Regions from separate parts of the Janthinobacterium lyxosi genome, predicted to be linked through region 3. Evidence: predicted binding sites of a transcription regulator. Region 3 holds the regulator's gene; each other region holds the start of a gene.
The links. Region 3 encodes sigma-54, which starts transcription at its own class of promoters, with help from an activator protein. Its sites were predicted from a motif close to TGGCANGNAANCTGCTTT; they were not measured.
Positions count from the first base shown of each region.

Region 1: a site for sigma-54 is predicted at 2,640-2,657, ahead of ACQ4WP_RS15700 (circularly permuted type 2 ATP-grasp protein). Genes of this name have one in related genera too.
Region 2: a site for sigma-54 is predicted at 1,722-1,739, ahead of ACQ4WP_RS09905 (TorF family putative porin). Genes of this name have one in related genera too.
Region 4: a site for sigma-54 is predicted at 1,978-1,995, ahead of ACQ4WP_RS07035 (urease accessory protein UreD). Genes of this name have one in related genera too.

Region 1 covers NZ_JBNYXM010000013.1:43,378-47,594, reverse strand. Annotated here, with positions in the region: gene ACQ4WP_RS15710 (transglutaminase family protein) at 1-203, opposite strand, end outside; gene ACQ4WP_RS15705 (alpha-E domain-containing protein) at 203-1,156, opposite strand; gene ACQ4WP_RS15700 (circularly permuted type 2 ATP-grasp protein) at 1,150-2,604, opposite strand; gene ACQ4WP_RS15695 (sensor histidine kinase) at 2,733-3,890, opposite strand; gene ACQ4WP_RS15690 (hypothetical protein) at 3,960-4,217, opposite strand, start outside.
Region 2 covers NZ_JBNYXM010000007.1:269,587-273,803, forward strand. Annotated here, with positions in the region: gene ACQ4WP_RS09895 (ammonium transporter) at 1-512, opposite strand, end outside; gene ACQ4WP_RS09900 (P-II family nitrogen regulator) at 524-862, opposite strand; gene ACQ4WP_RS09905 (TorF family putative porin) at 874-1,641, opposite strand; gene ACQ4WP_RS09910 (accessory factor UbiK family protein) at 1,911-2,159, shown strand; gene ACQ4WP_RS09915 (YifB family Mg chelatase-like AAA ATPase) at 2,271-3,791, shown strand; gene ACQ4WP_RS09920 (hypothetical protein) at 3,856-4,217, shown strand, end outside.
Region 3 covers NZ_JBNYXM010000023.1:53,405-57,621, forward strand. Annotated here, with positions in the region: gene ACQ4WP_RS21465 (enoyl-CoA hydratase/isomerase family protein) at 1-105, opposite strand, end outside; gene hpf (ribosome hibernation-promoting factor, HPF/YfiA family) at 362-721, opposite strand; gene ACQ4WP_RS21475 (RNA polymerase factor sigma-54) at 791-2,272, opposite strand; gene lptB (LPS export ABC transporter ATP-binding protein) at 2,277-3,032, opposite strand; gene lptA (lipopolysaccharide transport periplasmic protein LptA) at 3,032-3,613, opposite strand; gene lptC (LPS export ABC transporter periplasmic protein LptC) at 3,639-4,217, opposite strand, start outside.
Region 4 covers NZ_JBNYXM010000005.1:189,644-193,860, reverse strand. Annotated here, with positions in the region: gene ureC (urease subunit alpha) at 1-404, opposite strand, end outside; gene ACQ4WP_RS07045 (urease subunit beta) at 406-735, opposite strand; gene ACQ4WP_RS07040 (urease subunit gamma) at 766-1,068, opposite strand; gene ACQ4WP_RS07035 (urease accessory protein UreD) at 1,081-1,947, opposite strand; gene ACQ4WP_RS07030 (EAL domain-containing response regulator) at 2,107-4,217, opposite strand, start outside.

The DNA.
Region 1 (4,217 bases), on a different contig from region 3:
TGATGGCTGCCGTTGATCGTCAGCATGTGCGACAGATTGCCGTAGGCATCCGTATAGGCGTGGCACTGGCCCGGCGTGCTGATTTGCCAGGACAGGGCCCGCTGCTGCGGCTCGATACGCGGTGTCAGGTGCAGCTGCTGGATGGTGTAGGCCAGAGGCGCACTGTAGGCGTAATGGGTTTCGTGGCGGATAGTGAGCTGCATCAGGCCGCCAAGGGAACGAGGAAGTCGCGGCTGACCCGGTTGCCCAGGTCGTAGATGTTTTCCAGAAACTCCGTCAGGGTCAGGTGCAAGCCCGCCTTCATGATGTCGTCGATATGGCCGAATTTCAGCTCCGCATGCAATTTGCCCGCGAAACGCTCCGTATCGGCGGACACATCGTTGCGGATATGCTTTAAATTTTCCACCACGTCATCCATGCAGGCCAGCAAGGAACGCGGCATGTCGCCGCGCAGCATCAGCAATTCCGCCACCCGCGCCGGGGTGATCACGTCGCGGTAGACCTTGCGGTAGATTTCAAAGCCGGAAACGGAGCGCAGCAGGGCCGCCCAGTAGTAGAAATCGCGCTGCGTGATGTCTTTCGACGTGTCGCGCGCGCCGTGGAACTTCACGTCGAGGATGCGCGCCGTGTTGTCGGCCCGCTCCAGGAAGGTGCCCAGGCGGATGAAATGGATGGCTTCATCCTTGAGCATGGTGCCCAAAGTCACGCCGCGCGACAGATGCGAGCGGTACTTGACCCATTCGAAAAACTGGCTGGGGTCCGTTTCCAGCAAATTGCTTGTCAGGCGCTTCTGCATGTCGAGCCAGGTGGCATTCTGGATTTCCCACACTTCCGTCGTCAACGTCCCGCGCACGGCGCGGGCGTTTTCGCGCGCGCCCGTCAGGCAGGCCAGGATGGAAGACGGGTTGTTCGGGTCGCGCACCATGAAGTCGAGCACGTCGCGCGTGTGAAATTGACCATCGCGGCCATATTGATGGTCGTACGCGCTCTGCAGCTCGGAAATGCCCAGGGTGGCGCGCCAGCCCTGTTCCGCGTCCTGCTCGGACTGGGGCAGCATCGATGTCTGCATGTTGACGTCGAGCATGCGCGCCGTGTTTTCCGCCCGCTCCGTGTAGCGGGCCATCCAGAACAAATGATCGGCAGTGCGGCTCAGCATGTTTTCTCTCCTGCAAAAGCGGATGTGGCTTCGAGTACCCAGGTATCCTTGGTGCCGCCCCCTTGCGAAGAATTGACCACCAGCGAGCCTTCGCCCAGCGCCACGCGCGTCAGACCGCCGGGCACCATGGAAATCGTCTTGCCGGACAGCACGAACGGGCGCAGATCGATATGGCGCGGCGCAATGCCGGCCTCGACATACGTTGGGCAGGCGGACAGGGCGAGGGTCGGCTGGGCGATGTAGCCGCCCGGATTGGCCAGCAGGCGCTGGCGGAAGTCCTCGATCTGCGCCAGGCTGGACGCCGGTCCCACCAGCATGCCGTAACCGCCCGCGCCATGCACTTCCTTGACCACCAACTTGGGCAAATTCGCCAGCACGTAGGACAAATCGGCGCTCTTGCGGCATTGGTAGGTCGGTACGTTGTTGAGTATCGGCTCTTGCGACAGGTAAAACTTGATCATGTCGGGCACGAAGGGGTAGATCGACTTGTCGTCGGCCACGCCCGTGCCGATGGCGTTCGCCAAAGTCACTCGGCCCGCGCGATACACGGACAACAGGCCCGGCACGCCCAGCGAGGAATCGGAGCGGAAGGCCAGCGGATCGAGGAAATCGTCGTCCACGCGGCGGTAGATCACATCGACGCGCTTGGGCCCGCGCGTGGTGCGCATGTAGACGGAGTTGTCGTTGACAAACAAATCCTTGCCTTCGACCAGTTCGACGCCCATTTGCTGGGCCAAAAAAGCGTGCTCGAAGTAGGCGGAGTTGTACATGCCGGGCGTCATGACGACGACAGTCGGGTCATCCACGCCCCTGGGCGCGACGGAGCGCAGGTTGTCGAGCAGCATGTCCGGGTAATGGTCGACGGGGGCGATGCGGTTGCGGGCGAACAGTTCCGGGAACAATCGCATCATCATCTTGCGGTCTTCCAGCATGTAGGACACGCCCGACGGCACCCTTAAATTGTCTTCCAGTACATAAAATTCGCCCTGGCCCGCGCGCACGATATCGACACCGGCGATGTGCGCGTAAATGTCGGAGACGACGGCAATGCCCTGCATTTCCGGGCGGTATTGCGCGTTCTTGTAGATTTGCTCGGCGGGGATGATGCCCGCCTTGATGATGTTTTGCTCATGATAAATATCATGGATGAACATGTTCAAGGCTTGCACGCGCTGCACCAGGCCCGTCTGCATCTGCGCCCATTCGGCGGCGGGGATGATGCGCGGGATGGTGTCGAACGGTATCAGGCGCTCCGTGCCGGCATCGTCGCCATACACGGCGAAGGTAATGCCGACGCGGCGAAACGTCAGATCGGCTTCGGCCCGCTTGCGGGCGATGGTCTCGGGGGATTGCTGCGCCAGCCAGTTGTCAAATTCACGATAGTGTTCACGTACCTTGCTGTCCGTACCCACTTCATCCGCAGTCATTTCATTGAAAAAATTTGCCATGTTGTGATTTCCCTTGAGCCGTGTCTACGTATAGCTCAGCAGGAAGCGTGCCAACAGGGTGGCCGCGAACAGGTGTAAATATGACCACTATTGTGGCGTCGCACCCTTCTTCGCACCGATTTGGTGCGCTAGTTGTCACTCTTGGGGACGTCGGCGGGCCGGACGAAGGGCCGGCAATCGACGGGCACGTCGAAGATGAAGCTGGTACCCGTCTCGGGCGCGCTGTCGACGGCGATGCTGCCGCCGTGGCTTTCGGCCACGTTTTGCACGAAGGGCAAGCCGATGCCCCAGCCTGGCGCGGGGCTGTCGTTTTCGCGGCGCAGGTAGTCGAAGATACGTTCGGCCTGTTCTGGCGCGATGGCGGGGCCGCTATTGTGGACGTTGATGATCAGGCGTTCGTGAGTCGCTTCCACGTGCACGCTGACGGGGGTGTCGTCGCCGTACTTGATGGCGTTGCCGAGCAGGTTTTCCAGCGCGCGCCGCAGCGAATTTTCGCACCACCAGCCAATGACAGCTTGCCCGCTGACCTGGCATTTTCCGGGCCGCTGCAGGTTGACCTGGCCGGCCACGGCGTGCACCACGGACAGCACATCGAACTGGCTCAGGGCCAGCGGCAGCCGCTGGCCCCGGTGATAGCTGAGGCTATCGAGCAATTCCTCGATCATGCTGTCGAGCCGCTTGCTGTACTCTGCAATCTTGTGCGCCAGCAAGACCACGCGTTCCGGGTCCGCCTGCCGGAGCAGCAACTGGGCACTGGTGCTGATGACGGCCAGGGGATTGCGCATGTCGTGCGACAGGCCGGCCGCGATGCGGCGCCGGAAGCCTTCGTGCATGCTGGTAAATTCGCGTATCGATTCGCGGATGCCCACGTCGATCGATTCGTTGAGCACATGCCAATCTTTGCTGCGCAGGGTGAGGCCGCTGTCATGCGCAACGGCTGCAAAGCAGTCGCGGAAGATCTGGTATTCCTGGATCACCTGTTCCGGCCCGTAATTGGTCATGCGCGCCCGCTCATTGCCATGCACGGCAGGAACGTTGCTGTTGCTGGTGGCGTTTTCGCGCGGGTGGCCCGGAGTCAGCGCCTCGGCCAGGTTATCGAAAAAGGCGGGCAGGGTATTGGTGAGGATGGGCGTGAGCAACTCGTCCGCGCCGCGCACGTTGGCACGCACACGCTGTTCCCAGACGCTAAGGACGGCGTCGCGCATGGCAAAGATGCGCTGCGCGCGCTGCAGTGAATGGCGCGCGCCTGCCTGGCGATCCGCCTGATGATCCGTGGCAATACTCACCTGAACTCCCTGACAGGAATGGCTATGCTTTCAATAGTATGCGCCGAATCCGCCGCCAGGGAAACGGCATTATTGTCCAGTATCGGGCTGCCGCAGGGCCACCTGCAGGCGGGAAAGCGAGGCTGACCACTCGCCCAGGGAAAAGTTCTGTGGATCATCATGACCGTTCGCATAGCCCGTATCGAGGACGGCGTGGAAGGCAGGGATCAGCCACGTGCCCTTGCGCACACTGGCGGCGATATACAACAGGGCCAGCCGGTCGTATTGCGCGGGCGTAAAGCCGGGATCGGGCGCCAGGCCGTCATTGCCCTTGCCGCCGCCCGGTAC
Region 2 (4,217 bases), on a different contig from region 3:
TTGCTGAAGGTGGCAGTGGCGGCAAACGTGCCCTTGGCCGTATCCCAGATACCGTTCAGGAACAAGCGGTCGAAGCCACCGAAGAAGGCGGTTTTTTCCGTGAAGGCGATCGAGTAGCCATAAATACACCACAGTACGATGACCAACGCGAACACCATGAACACTTGCATCAGCACCGACAGCATGTTCTTCGAGCGCACCAGGCCGCCGTAGAACAGGGCCAGGCCGGGGATGGTCATCAAAATCACCAGCAAGGTGCTGATCATCATGAAACTGGTGTCGCCCTTGTTGGCGACGGGCGCGGCGGCTGGCGCGGCAGCGGCCGGGGCCGGAGCAGCAGCAGCAGCAGCAGCTGGCGCGGCGTCGGGAACCGGCGTTACGGCGGGGGCGGCGACGGCAGTAGTCGTAGCCGCTTCCGTCTTGACGGGGGCATCGGCAAAGCTCGGCGCGGCGATGCCAAACGCACACAGGCAGGCTATCCCGGCGAGCAATTTTGTTATATTTTTATGCATCAATATTCCCCTTAGAGCGCTTCGTTGCCGGTTTCACCGGTACGGATGCGGATGACCTGTTCCAGGTTGTAGACGAAAATCTTGCCATCACCGATTTTACCGGTGCGCGCGGCGCCTTCGATCGCTTCGATGGCCTGGTCGACAATGGCGTCATCGACGGCCGCTTCAATCTTGGTCTTTGGCAAGAAATCGACGACATACTCAGCGCCACGGTAGAGTTCCGTGTGACCTTTCTGGCGGCCGAAACCTTTCACTTCGGTGACGGTAATGCCTTGCACATTGATAGCCGACAAAGCTTCGCGTACTTCGTCCAGTTTGAACGGTTTAATGATTGCTGTAATCATTTTCATGGCAGTCTCGCTTAAAAGGTTTTGGACACGGTCAGCACGAGACCGGATTTCGCCAGGTTCTTGCCATTCGGTGCCAGCGACGTGATGTTGGCTTTGACTGCCGCCAGGGAAACGGTTGCCATGCCAAAGTCCTTGGTCACGCCAATCTTGTAATCGCTATAGCTGAGGGCATCGTTGTGCTCAACCTTCTGACGCCCCGCATGCAGGTTCAGCATGTAGCCATCATGCACTTCCACGTTGGCACCCACGTCGAGGTAGCCGCTGTTCTTGCTGTCGGCAACACCGAACAAATTGGTGGTCGAATGCGAGTACTTGATATACATCGGGCCGTAGCCGAGCTGGCCGTACAGCTCGAAAGTGTTGGCATTGGTGCTCAGTCCATTCGAGGGATAGAAATAGTACAGGCCACCCACGTCATAGGTAAAATCCTTGCTGATCTCGCCCCGCTTGCCGCCGTAGATATCCCATTCCAGGTTGGTATCGCCGCCGCCATCCTTGATCCATTTGATGCTCGACAACCAGGTGCCGACATACAGGCCCGTTGGGTTATGGGTATAGTCGGCACCGCCGCTGATGGCCGGGTCAAGACGGCTTTGCGACACGCCGCGGTAACGGTAGTCGCTGGTCAGCGCCACGTTGTAGCTCACCACGTTATCAGGTACGACTTCGGCCGCAGCAGGCACTGCCACTGCATCCTGGGCCATGGCGCTGCCGCACACGGCGGTCATGGCCAGCGTCAACGCTGCTACTAAAGTCATGTTCTTGGACAGATTCTTCATGGCGATTCCCTTTTATTGAACTTTTAAAGCGGTTGAGGTTTAGAATCTTGGCTGGAGATCACAAAGCGTTCATCACTTCTTTAGCAGAATACGTGCCAGCTCTCTTGCCACCTTGACAGGTGCATTTCCGTCCATACATACCCAGCAAGCCGCCAGGAATGCGGAGACGGACTGCTGAAGCACAATGAAGCGCCCAGTTTCGCACCAGATTAACGCCGCTGTGCACCGCAATGGTGCGATGCACAGGCCGCACCATAAAAGGACTGACCATGGACATGAATACCTTCTTTAACGACTTGCAAGGCAAGATCCATCAAGCCATCGAAAACTCGCCTGCCAAGGATATCGAGAAAAACGTGAAATCGATGATGACCCAGGGCTTTGCCCGCCTCGATCTCGTCACGCGCGAGGAATTCGATATCCAGGCACAAGTGCTGGCCAAGACCCGCGCCAAGCTGGACGCACTGGAACTGCGCCTGATCGAACTGGAAACGCGCCTGAACGAACCAAAGGCATAAAGTACCGCCTGCAAGGTCGCGTTATAGACGGCATTGCTGGCATACCTCAAGCCTGACAGCGTTGCAAGCGCTAGACTGATCCTGACCGCGCTCGCGCCACAGGGGAGTCTGATGAGTTTGGCCGTCCTGAAAAGCCGCGCCCTGGCCGGCATGGAGGCACCCGAGGTAAGTGTCGAAGTCCACCTTGCCAATGGCTTGCCCGCCTTTACCATTGTCGGCCTGCCGGATACGGAAGTGAAGGAATCGCGCGACCGCGTCCGCGCCGCGCTGCAAAACTGCGGCTTTGAGATGCCGGCGCGGCGCATTACGGCCAATCTGGCGCCTGCGGACCTGCCCAAGGAATCGGGCCGCTTCGACTTGCCCATCGCGCTGGGCATCCTGGCCGCCTCCGGCCAGTTGCCGGACAAGCAGTTACACCACTACGAATTCGCTGGCGAACTGTCGCTTTCGGGCCAGCTACGCCCCATCCGTGGTGCGCTGGCCATGACCTTAGCCATGCAGCGCAGCCAATCGGGCGCGCCGCGCGCCTTCATCCTGCCGCAAGCGAACGCGGACGAGGCAGCACTGGTCAGCGATGCCTGCATCTATCCCGCCCACAGCCTGCTCGAGGTCTGCGCGCATTTTGCCGCACCCGCCAGCCAGACCGCCCTGCAGCGCCATCAACCCGTGCTGGCAGCGCTCGCTTTTGCGTATCCCGACTTTGCCGATGTGCAGGGGCAGTTGCAAGCGCGACGCGCACTGGAAGTGGCGGCCGCGGGCGGCCATAACGTCTTGATGGTGGGGCCGCCGGGCGCGGGCAAGACCATGCTGGCCAGCCGCTTTCCCGGCGTGCTGCCGCCCATGAGCGATGAAGAGGCACTGGAATCAGCCGCCGTGCACTCCCTCGTCGGCCACTTCAAGGTGGAACACTGGAAACGTCGTCCCTATCGTGCGCCGCACCAGACGGCGTCCGGTGTGGCCCTGGTGGGCGGCGGCAACCTGCCGCGCCCGGGAGAAATCTCGCTGGCCCACTGCGGCGTGTTGTTTCTCGATGAAATCGCCGAATTCCAGCGCCGGGTACTCGATGTCTTGCGCCAGCCCATGGAATCGGGCGTCATCAGCATTTCGCGCGCGGCCCGCCAGGCCGAATTTCCTGCCCGCTTTCAGTTGATCGCCGCCATGAATCCCTGCCCGTGCGGCTATCTGGGCCACGCTTCCGGCCGTTGCCGCTGCACGCCCGACGCCGTGCTGCGCTATCACAGTCGCCTGTCAGGTCCGCTGCTCGACCGTATCGACCTGCAAATCGAAGTTGCCGCCATGTCACCGGCAGCGCTGGGGCGGCACGCAGGCGCAGGCGAAAGCACGCAGTCCATCGCCACGCGGGTGGCGGCAGCCTATGCCTTGCAGCTGGCACGCCAGGGGAAAGCGAACCAGCGCTTGAGCAACATGGAAATCGAACAGCATTGTCGCCTGGAAACTCATGGTGAACAGCTGCTGCATGGCGCCATGGCGCGCCTGCACTGGTCGGCGCGCACCTACCACCGGGTACTGCGCGTGGCGCGCAGTATCGCCGACCTGGCGGGCAGCCCCACGATCACGCAGCCGCATGTCGCCGAAGCGATCCAGTACCGGCGCGTGCTGCGTGAAATATAAGGCGCCCAGTGAATGCCACGCGTGCGCGATTGCACGTGACTGGCGGCACTGCTACCATCTGCTGATGAAAAAACCATCACTTGCCTTCTTCCTGGCCGCGCTCGCGACAGCTTGCACGCTGTCCGCCTGCAGTCCGAAATTCGACTGGCGCGACTATCGCAGCCCCGACGCACAGTTCACGGCCCTGTTTCCAGGCAAACCGGCCGTGCTGACACGCGAGATCGATCTCGATGGCAAGAAAGTCAGCCTGACCATGACGGCGAGCGAAATCGATGGTGCTACCTTCGCCATCGGCAGCGCCGTGCTCGGCAGCCCAGAACAGGCGCAAGCGGCCCTGCCCGCCATGCAAACAGCCCTGTTGAAAAATATCAATGGCACCGTGCGCAGCGAAAAATCCACATCGGCGGCCAGCAGCACTGCTGCCGG
Region 3 (4,217 bases):
CAGGGCACGCACCATCTCCAGCGACAGGGAATTCAAGGCTTTCGGGCGGTCGAGAACGATGTGGCCCGTACGGTTGCGGATGGAGGTCTGGACGAAGTCGCTCATGGCAAAATGAAAAGAAGTGAGAGTGGCCACATTCTAGCGCCTGCGAGGGAACATTGCGTTCGACAGGTTCGGGCGCAAAAAAGGGCGCAAGGTGCGCCCCTAGTTGATCACAACCGGTTCAAAGTCGCAGGCCGTGGAACACGTGGAAAAACCGTAGCGAGCGGATGTGAGTTGTGGCTGAGAAGCGGAGCTGTGCGTATGCACAGTGAGCATCGGAGGCCGCAAATCGCGACGCGCAGCAGGTTTTTTGGTGTTCTTAGGCGGCGGCGAATTCTTCGTCCGAGTTGTCTGGCAGATGCTTGATCGCCTCTTTACCGTGCCCTTGCACTTTGGTTTTGTATTTCATCACTTGCCTGTCCAGCTTGTCGATCAGGGTATCGATCGCGGCATACAAGTCTTGCGCCAGGCTTTCCACGTAGACAGTTTTACCACTCAGACGCAGGTTGACTTCGGCCTTTTGACGTTTTTCTTTCTCTTTGAGGTTATCCACGGTCAGAATCACGGCAATATCGATGACTTGATCGAAATGACGTTTCACGCGCTCCAGCTTCGTTTGTACATATTCACGGATGGCTGGTGTGACTTCGAGATGATGTCCGCTGATGGTGAGATTCATACACACTCCTAAAGATGATCGGGTTCGTGCGGTCCATCCTATCCGGCCCGCAGAGGAACCGAAAAAAACTTACAAACACTTACGCAGGCTCACTGGCGGAATTTTCAACGCTTCCCGGTATTTGGCAACAGTACGTCGCGCAATCACCATGCCTTGTTCCCCCAGCATGTCCGCAATCTTACTGTCGGATAAAGGATTTTTAGGGTCTTCTGCTCCTGTCAGTTGCACGATCAATGCCCGTATCGCCGTCGATGACGCTTCGCCCCCCGCTTCGGTGGCGACGTGGCTACCAAAGAAATATTTCAACTCAAACATGCCATGCGGGGTCAGCATGTACTTTTGGGTTGTTACCCGCGAGATAGTACTCTCGTGTAAACCCAGTGTATCAGCTATTTCACGGAGCACAAGGGGGCGCATGGCAACGGCCCCATGCGAGAAAAAGTTCTTTTGTCTTTCTACTATCGCCTGCGCCACGCGCAAGATCGTGTCAAAGCGCTGGCGCATATTCTTGATCAGCCACTTGGCTTCCTGCAACTGTGCGCCCATGGCGCCCTCGCCCTTGCCCTGCTTGAGCAAGTTGGCGTACATGGCGTTCACGCGCAGGCGCGGCATGACGTCGTTGTTCAGGGTGACTTGCCAGCCATTGCGCGCGCGCTTGACGACGACGTCGGGCACCACGTAATCGGACACATCCGAGGCGAAGACGGCACCCGGATGCGGATTGCACTGGCGAATCACCGTCTGCGCTTCGCGCAAGTCCTCATCGTCGCAATCGAGGGCTTTTTTCAGCTTGTTGAAATCGCGCTGGGCAAACCAGGCCAGGTGCTTTTCCACGATGACGAGGGCCATGCGCCGCGTCACCATGGCGATGTGCGGCAAACGCTTGATTTGCAGCGCCAGGCATTCGGACGCATTGCGCGCGCCCACGCCGGGCGGATCGAAACTTTGCAGCAGCGACAAGGCCGTGCGCATCTCGTCGGCGTCGATTTCCAGCTCTTGCGGCAGGCGTGCCAGGATGTCGTCGAGCGACTCTTCCAGGTAGCCGTTGTCATCGAGTGCGTCGATGATCAGCTCGACCAGCGCGCGGTCGCGCAATTCGAGCACCGTCACGCGCATCTGCTCCATCAAGTGTTCGCGCAGGGTGCAGTGATGGGCTTCGAGTTGCGGGCGGGAATCTTCGTCGTCGGGCGCCTTGCCCCGGCTCGCCTCGCTCCAGTCGCTGTCGCCGCCCTCCGCTGCAGCCGGGCTGTCGCCGGCGGCCTCTCCGTCAAAGGTTTCCGCTTCGGCCGGCGCTGCAGGCGCCTCCTGGCCTGGCGGCTGGGGCGGTGCTTCGGCCGGCGCAGCCGTGGAACTCAAGGCGCCATCGGACAGCAGGCGCAGCGAACGGTCGAGCGGATCGTCGAGGCGTTCGAGCAAGGGATTGTCCGTCAGCAATTGCTCTAGCTCCTGGTGCAATTCCAGGGTAGACAATTGCAACAGGCGTATCGATTGCTGCAACTGCGGCGTCAGTGCCAGGTGCTGCGAAGTGCGCAGCTGCAATGATTGTTTCATTGGCTCACATGCGGAAGTGTTCGCCCAGATAGACCCGGCGTACCGACTCGTTCGCGATGATGTCGTCGGGGCGTCCCGACGCCAGCACCGAGCCCTGGTTGATGATGTAGGCACGGTCGCAGATACCCAGCGTCTCGCGCACATTATGATCGGTGATCAGGACACCGATATTGCGCTCCTTCAAGAAGCGCACGATGCGCTGGATCTCGATCACGGCGATGGGGTCGACACCGGCGAATGGCTCGTCGAGCAGCACGAAACGCGGGTCGGTGGCCAGCGCGCGGGCGATCTCCACGCGGCGGCGCTCGCCGCCCGACAGGGACAGCGCCTGGTTCTCGCGCAACTTTTCAATCTGCAAGTCGGCCAGCAATTTATCCAGGCGCTCCTCGATCTCGGCCTTCTTCAGGGGACGGCCTTCGACGGTCTGGATTTCCAGCACGGCGCGGATATTGTCTTCCACCGTCAGCTTGCGAAACACGGACGCTTCCTGCGGCAGATACGACAGGCCCATCTGCGCGCGGCGGTGGATCGGCAGGCGGGAAATGTCCACGCCGCTGATATCGATGCTGCCGCCGTCGGACGGCACCAGGCCGACGATCATGTAGAACGAGGTGGTCTTGCCGGCGCCGTTCGGACCCAATAGCCCGACCACTTCGCCGCATTCGACTTGCAGCGAGACATCATGCACGACTTGCCGCTTGCCATAGGTTTTTTGCAGCCCGCGAACGATCAGGGTGCTGCCGCAACGTGTATTGTCCATTATTTCTTTCCTGGCGCGGGCGTGGCCGGCGCTTTCTCCGCCGCCGGTGCCTTGGGCTTCGGCTGGATCACCATGCGCACGCTGCCGCCATCCGGGGTGCTGGTGCCGCTATTCGAATTTTCCATCGCAAATTCTTCCTTGCGGCTGTCATACGAGATGAAGGCGCCATTGGCCACGTCAGTCACTTTTGTGCCTTCCAGGCGCGTCAGCTTGGCCCTGGAAAACAGTTTCACCACTTCCGTCTTGTTGTCGTATTCCACGCGCTCCGCTTCGCCTTCGACCCACAGGTCGCCCGCGCCATCGCGCTTCTGGCGGAAGGTGGCCAGTTTGCCGGGATCGGCCCAGAAGGTAATGAACTGGTAGCCTTGCGGGTCTTCCGTGATCAGGGCCCGGCCCGCCTTCATGGTCAAGGTACCCTTGACCAGCACGACGTCGCCCGTCAGGGTACGCACCTGCTTGATGTCGTCGACATGGCCGCTACGTGCCGTGATGACAGCTTCCTTCTCGGAATCGGCCTTCTCGGCATGCGCCACGCCCATCATGGCCAGAGAAAATACGGTCAACAGCAAGATGTTCTTCATAGTATGGTTTCCTTGTTTCATTCTGTCATTTTGCCGCCGCGGCCGGGCGCGGTTTCGGCGGGAGGACCATGCGCAGCGCATTCTGCACTTCCACCACGCCGGTAGCGTTATTCGCCTTCATGCCGATGCCATTGATGCGCGAGGCGCCCGTCAGGATATCGACAGGCACGTCCGTTTCCATTCTTTCCTCATCCGGAAACACCGTCAGCGCTTCCGTCTTGACTGTCAGGTTCTGCGCCTTCGGACTGGCCACCCGGTCGATCACGACCTTGCGGCGCAGTTGCAGCCGGGTATTGTCCTGATCGATATGCGCCAGCTCCGCATTCATGTTCATCGGCGGCATGCCGGGCGTGAGCTTGCGCACGAAAGGCTGGTCGATATCGGATGAATCATCCAGCGGATAATGCGTGAGCTTGGTGCCCGACACGATATAGCTGGGCTTGCCCGTCAAGTCCATGCGCACCAGGCTGAAATTGGTGATGAAATAGTCTGGCTCATCCAGATGCTTGCTGGCCGTGATGTCCTGGGCATTCTTGTTCATCACTTCCAGCAGCCAAAAACTGCCCAGCGCAAAGACGACGGCCCCCAGCACGGTAAAAATCAT
Region 4 (4,217 bases), on a different contig from region 3:
ATATGCGTGTCGACGCCGCCGGCCGTGACGATCAGGCCTTCGCCGGCGATGATTTCCGTGGCGCCGCCGATGGGCAAGGTCACACCGGGCTGGATGTCCGGGTTGCCCGCCTTGCCGATGCCGAAGATCAAGCCATTTTTCAAGCCGATATCGGCTTTCACGATGCCCCAGTGGTCGAGGATGACGGCATTCGTGATGACGGTATCCATCACCTCGGCCGCGCAGCGCTGCGACTGGCCCATGCCGTCGCGGATCACCTTGCCGCCGCCGAATTTCACTTCTTCGCCGTAGATGGCGTAGTCATGCTCGATCTCGATGAACAGTTCCGTGTCGGCCAGGCGGATGCGGTCGCCCTTGGTGGGACCGAACATCTCGGCATACGCGCTGCGGGGAATGCTGGCCATCTCAATCCTTTCCTGGTGGAGTGTCTTGCAGTGCGCCCATCACTTCGCCATTGAAGCCGTAAACCTTGCGTTCGCCCGCCAGCGCCACCAGCTCCACCGTGCGCTGCTGGCCCGGCTCGAAGCGCACGGCGGTGCCGGCCGTGATATTCAAACGCATGCCGTAGGCGCGCCAGCGCTCGAAAGCCAGCGCCGGATTGACTTCAAAAAAGTGGAAGTGCGAGCCGACCTGTATCGGCCGGTCGCCCCGGTTGGCCACCACCACGGTGGCCGTGGCGCGTCCCGCATTGAGGCTGATTTCGCCTTCTTCCAATTTGTATTCGCCTGGGGTCATGAGGAGCTCCTGTAAATGTCGCTTACATGGTTACGGTATCGGGTGGTGCACGGTCACCAGCTTGCTGCCATCAGGGAAAGTCGCTTCCACCTGGATGTCGGGGATCATCTCGGCGATGCCGTCCATGACGTCGGCACGCGCGAGTATTTTCGTCCCGTCCGACATCAGCTGCGCCACCGACTTGCCATCGCGCGCGCCTTCCATGATGGCGGCGCTGATCAAGGCCACCGCTTCCGGATAATTCAATTTCAAGCCGCGCGCCAGGCGCCGTTCGGCCAGCAGCGCGGCCGTAAAAATGAGCAGCTTGTCTTTTTCGCGGGGAGTCAGGTCCATGTCTTTCCTTGTTCAAGTGTTCCAGCTGCGGGGCACGACGGCGTCGCGCCCCAGCATGGCGGGGCGCAGCAGCTGCCAGGCGGCCAGCATGATCGTGCGCGCCGCCTCGCTATCGCCGCACAGCAGGCGCACCACCATCAGCGATTTCATCTGCGTGGCGCCAAACACGGCACCGGCAGGCACAGTGATCTCGCGCAAGGCGGCCAGCACGGCGGGAGAAATAGGCGTGCCGACGGCGATCAGGGTGGCGCATACCGTGTGGCCGGCCAGGCCCAGGGGACTGGCCATCAGCGCGCCGCCGGCGGCCAGCACGCCCTGCTCCCACCACAGCAGCTTGCCGCCGCGGCGGATCTGCACCTGCTGGGCGATGCTGCCCTTATTAAAAATTTCGCCAGAGGCGCTGCGGCCCAGGCAGACGATGTCGCAGCCGATGTAGCTGGCGTCCGCCGCCAGTTCCACTTCATGGCGCAGGCGCACGCAAGCCTGATTGAAAAAGATACTCTCCTGTGGCAGCCACTCGATGGCAGCGCCGCTGCCCGCTCGCAGCACGATATGCTGGCCCGAGACGTGGCCATTCGCGCGGTACCACTTGGCCGCGCCCGGCGACGTGAGAAACGCATGCGCGCCTTCGCCCACCGTGACATCGACGGCCAGCTGATCGCCGCCCACCACGCCGCCGGGCGGATGGATGATGATGGCGTGGCAGACGGTATCGCCTTCCGGATACAGGGGCTTTTGCACGCGCAAAGGGCCGCTATGCATGCGCTCGACGAGGCGGCTGACGCCATCGTGCCAGGCAAAGCCCAGGCGCAAATGCGCCTGCCAGGCGCTGTGCGCGCTGGCGTCATTCGATGTAGCTGGACGGGTGCTGTCTGGCATGCGGGGCAATCGCGTAAATAAGCGACTACCTAAGCAGGATATGTGCCAGCGTCAGGGGAAGGAATAGTGAGCATTGCGCACCACGCTGCAGCGAACGCACCGGCATGGTGCATCGGCCGCACCGCAGCGCTTAGAACCAGCCCCTTAAAGGGCTGGCTCTTACGCCACGACCAAGGTGCGCCGTTCGCGCAGCAAGGCCGTGAATGGTGCGGCGGCCAGGGGTCGGCTGAAATAATAGCCCTGCATTTCATCGCAGCCGTGCTCCGTCAGGAAGTCGACCTGTTCACGCGTTTCCACGCCTTCGGCGATGACGCGCATGTCGAGGTTGTGCGCCAGCGAGATGACGGAACGGGCGATGGCCGCGTCGCTGCTGCTGGTGGTGACGTCGTCGACAAAGGATTTGTCAATTTTCAGCACGTCGATGGGAAAGCGCTTCAGGTAACCCAGGCTGGAATAGCCGGTGCCAAAGTCGTCGAGGGAAATGCCAACGCCGATATCCTTCAGGCGCGTCAGGGCCGCCACCGCCTTGTCCGGGTCGCCCATCACCGTGCTTTCCGTGATCTCGATACCCAGGCAGGCGGGCGCGATGCCGTATTTGCGCAAGGTCGCCTCGACGAAAGGCACCGTGCGGTCCTGCGCGAACTGTTTACCGGACAGGTTGACGGCCACCTTGATGCTGCCCAGGCCCGCGTCGTGCCAGGCGCGGATCTGCGCGCAGACGCTTTCGAGCACCCATTCGCCGATGGCCGTGATCGAGCCGTATTCCTCGGCCAGCGCGATGAAGAGGCCGGGCGGCACCTTGCCCAGCACCGGGTTATCCCAGCGCAGCAAGGCTTCCGCGCCCAGCAAGGCGCCCGTGCGCAAACACATCTGCGGCTGGTAATGCACGGCGAATTCATCGCGGCCGATGGCGCCGCGCAACTGCTGCTGCATGGCCAGGCGGGCGCGGATATCGCTGCCCATGCGCTCCGTGAAGAAGGCGTAATGGTCGCGCCCCATTTCCTTGGCGCGCACCAGGGCCGTGTCGGCGTGGCGCAGCACGTCGTCGAGGCTATCGCCGTCGGCCGGGCACATGGCGATGCCGATGCTGGTGGTCAGCGCCAGGCGCTCGCCATCGACGCTGAGCTCTTCGCGCAAGCCGGCAAGGATGGTTTGCGCCAGCGCAAGCGTGCGCCCCAACAGGGCATCGTCCTGCAGCAGGATCTGGAATTCGTCGCCGCCCTGGCGCACCACGGTGTCGCCCTCGCGCACGCAGCCGGAGAGGAAACGCGCCACCACTTGCAGCGCCTTGTCGCCCACGGCCTGGCCGTGCGAATCGTTGATATTCTTGAAGCGGTCCAGGTCCAGGCACATCAGCACCACTTGCTGGCTGTCGCGCAGGGCGTTCGCGCGCGCCTGTTCAAAGCGCTCGCGCAGCAGCACACGGTTCGGCAAACCCGTCAGCGCGTCGTGGTAGGAGAGGAAGTCGATCAGATGCTGCTCGGCCTTGCGCTCGCTGATATCGAGGAAGACGCCCACGTAGTTGACGACGGCGCCGTCCGGACCATGCACGGTGGAGACACTGAGCAAACAGGGATAGGTGTCGCCGCTCTTGCGCCGCGTTTGCACCTCGCCCGACCAGCAGCCGCTGCTGCGCAAGCCCTGGCGCATGGCCAGCAGCACCGCTTCGCCCGTGTATTCGGCGTGCAGGCGCATGATATCGGTGCCCACCACTTCCTGCGCCGCATAGCCTGTGATGCGTGTAAAAGCGGGATTGGCGGTGACGATGACGCCGGCCGGATCCGTGATCAAAATGGCGTCCTGGGTGGCTTCGAAGACCTGGCCGGACAGGCGCAGCAATTCTTCATTGGCGCGGCGGATCTGCACTTCGCGCGCCAGGGTGCTGGCCACCTGCTCCAGTTCGGCCGTGCGTTCGGCCACGCGCCGTTCCAGGTTGGCGCGCTCCTGCGCCAGCTGCAGCTGTGCCCGCGCCAGGCGCACGTGCGCATCGGTGCGGGCCAGGATTTCCTCGGCCTGGAAGGGCTTGGCGATGAAATCGACGGCGCCCAGCGCAAAGCCGCGCACCTTGTCGTCCGTATCGTACTGGGCCGACAGGAAGATCACCGGCACCTGGCGCAAGGACGGTATCTCCTTCAGGCGGCGGCAGACTTCAAAGCCGTCGAGGCCCGGCATGCGCACGTCGAGCAGGATCAGCTCCGGCGGGCGCGCCTGGGCCGTCCACAAGGCAAGCTCACCGTTCGGCGCCTGGCGCACCGCATAGCCGGCGCCGC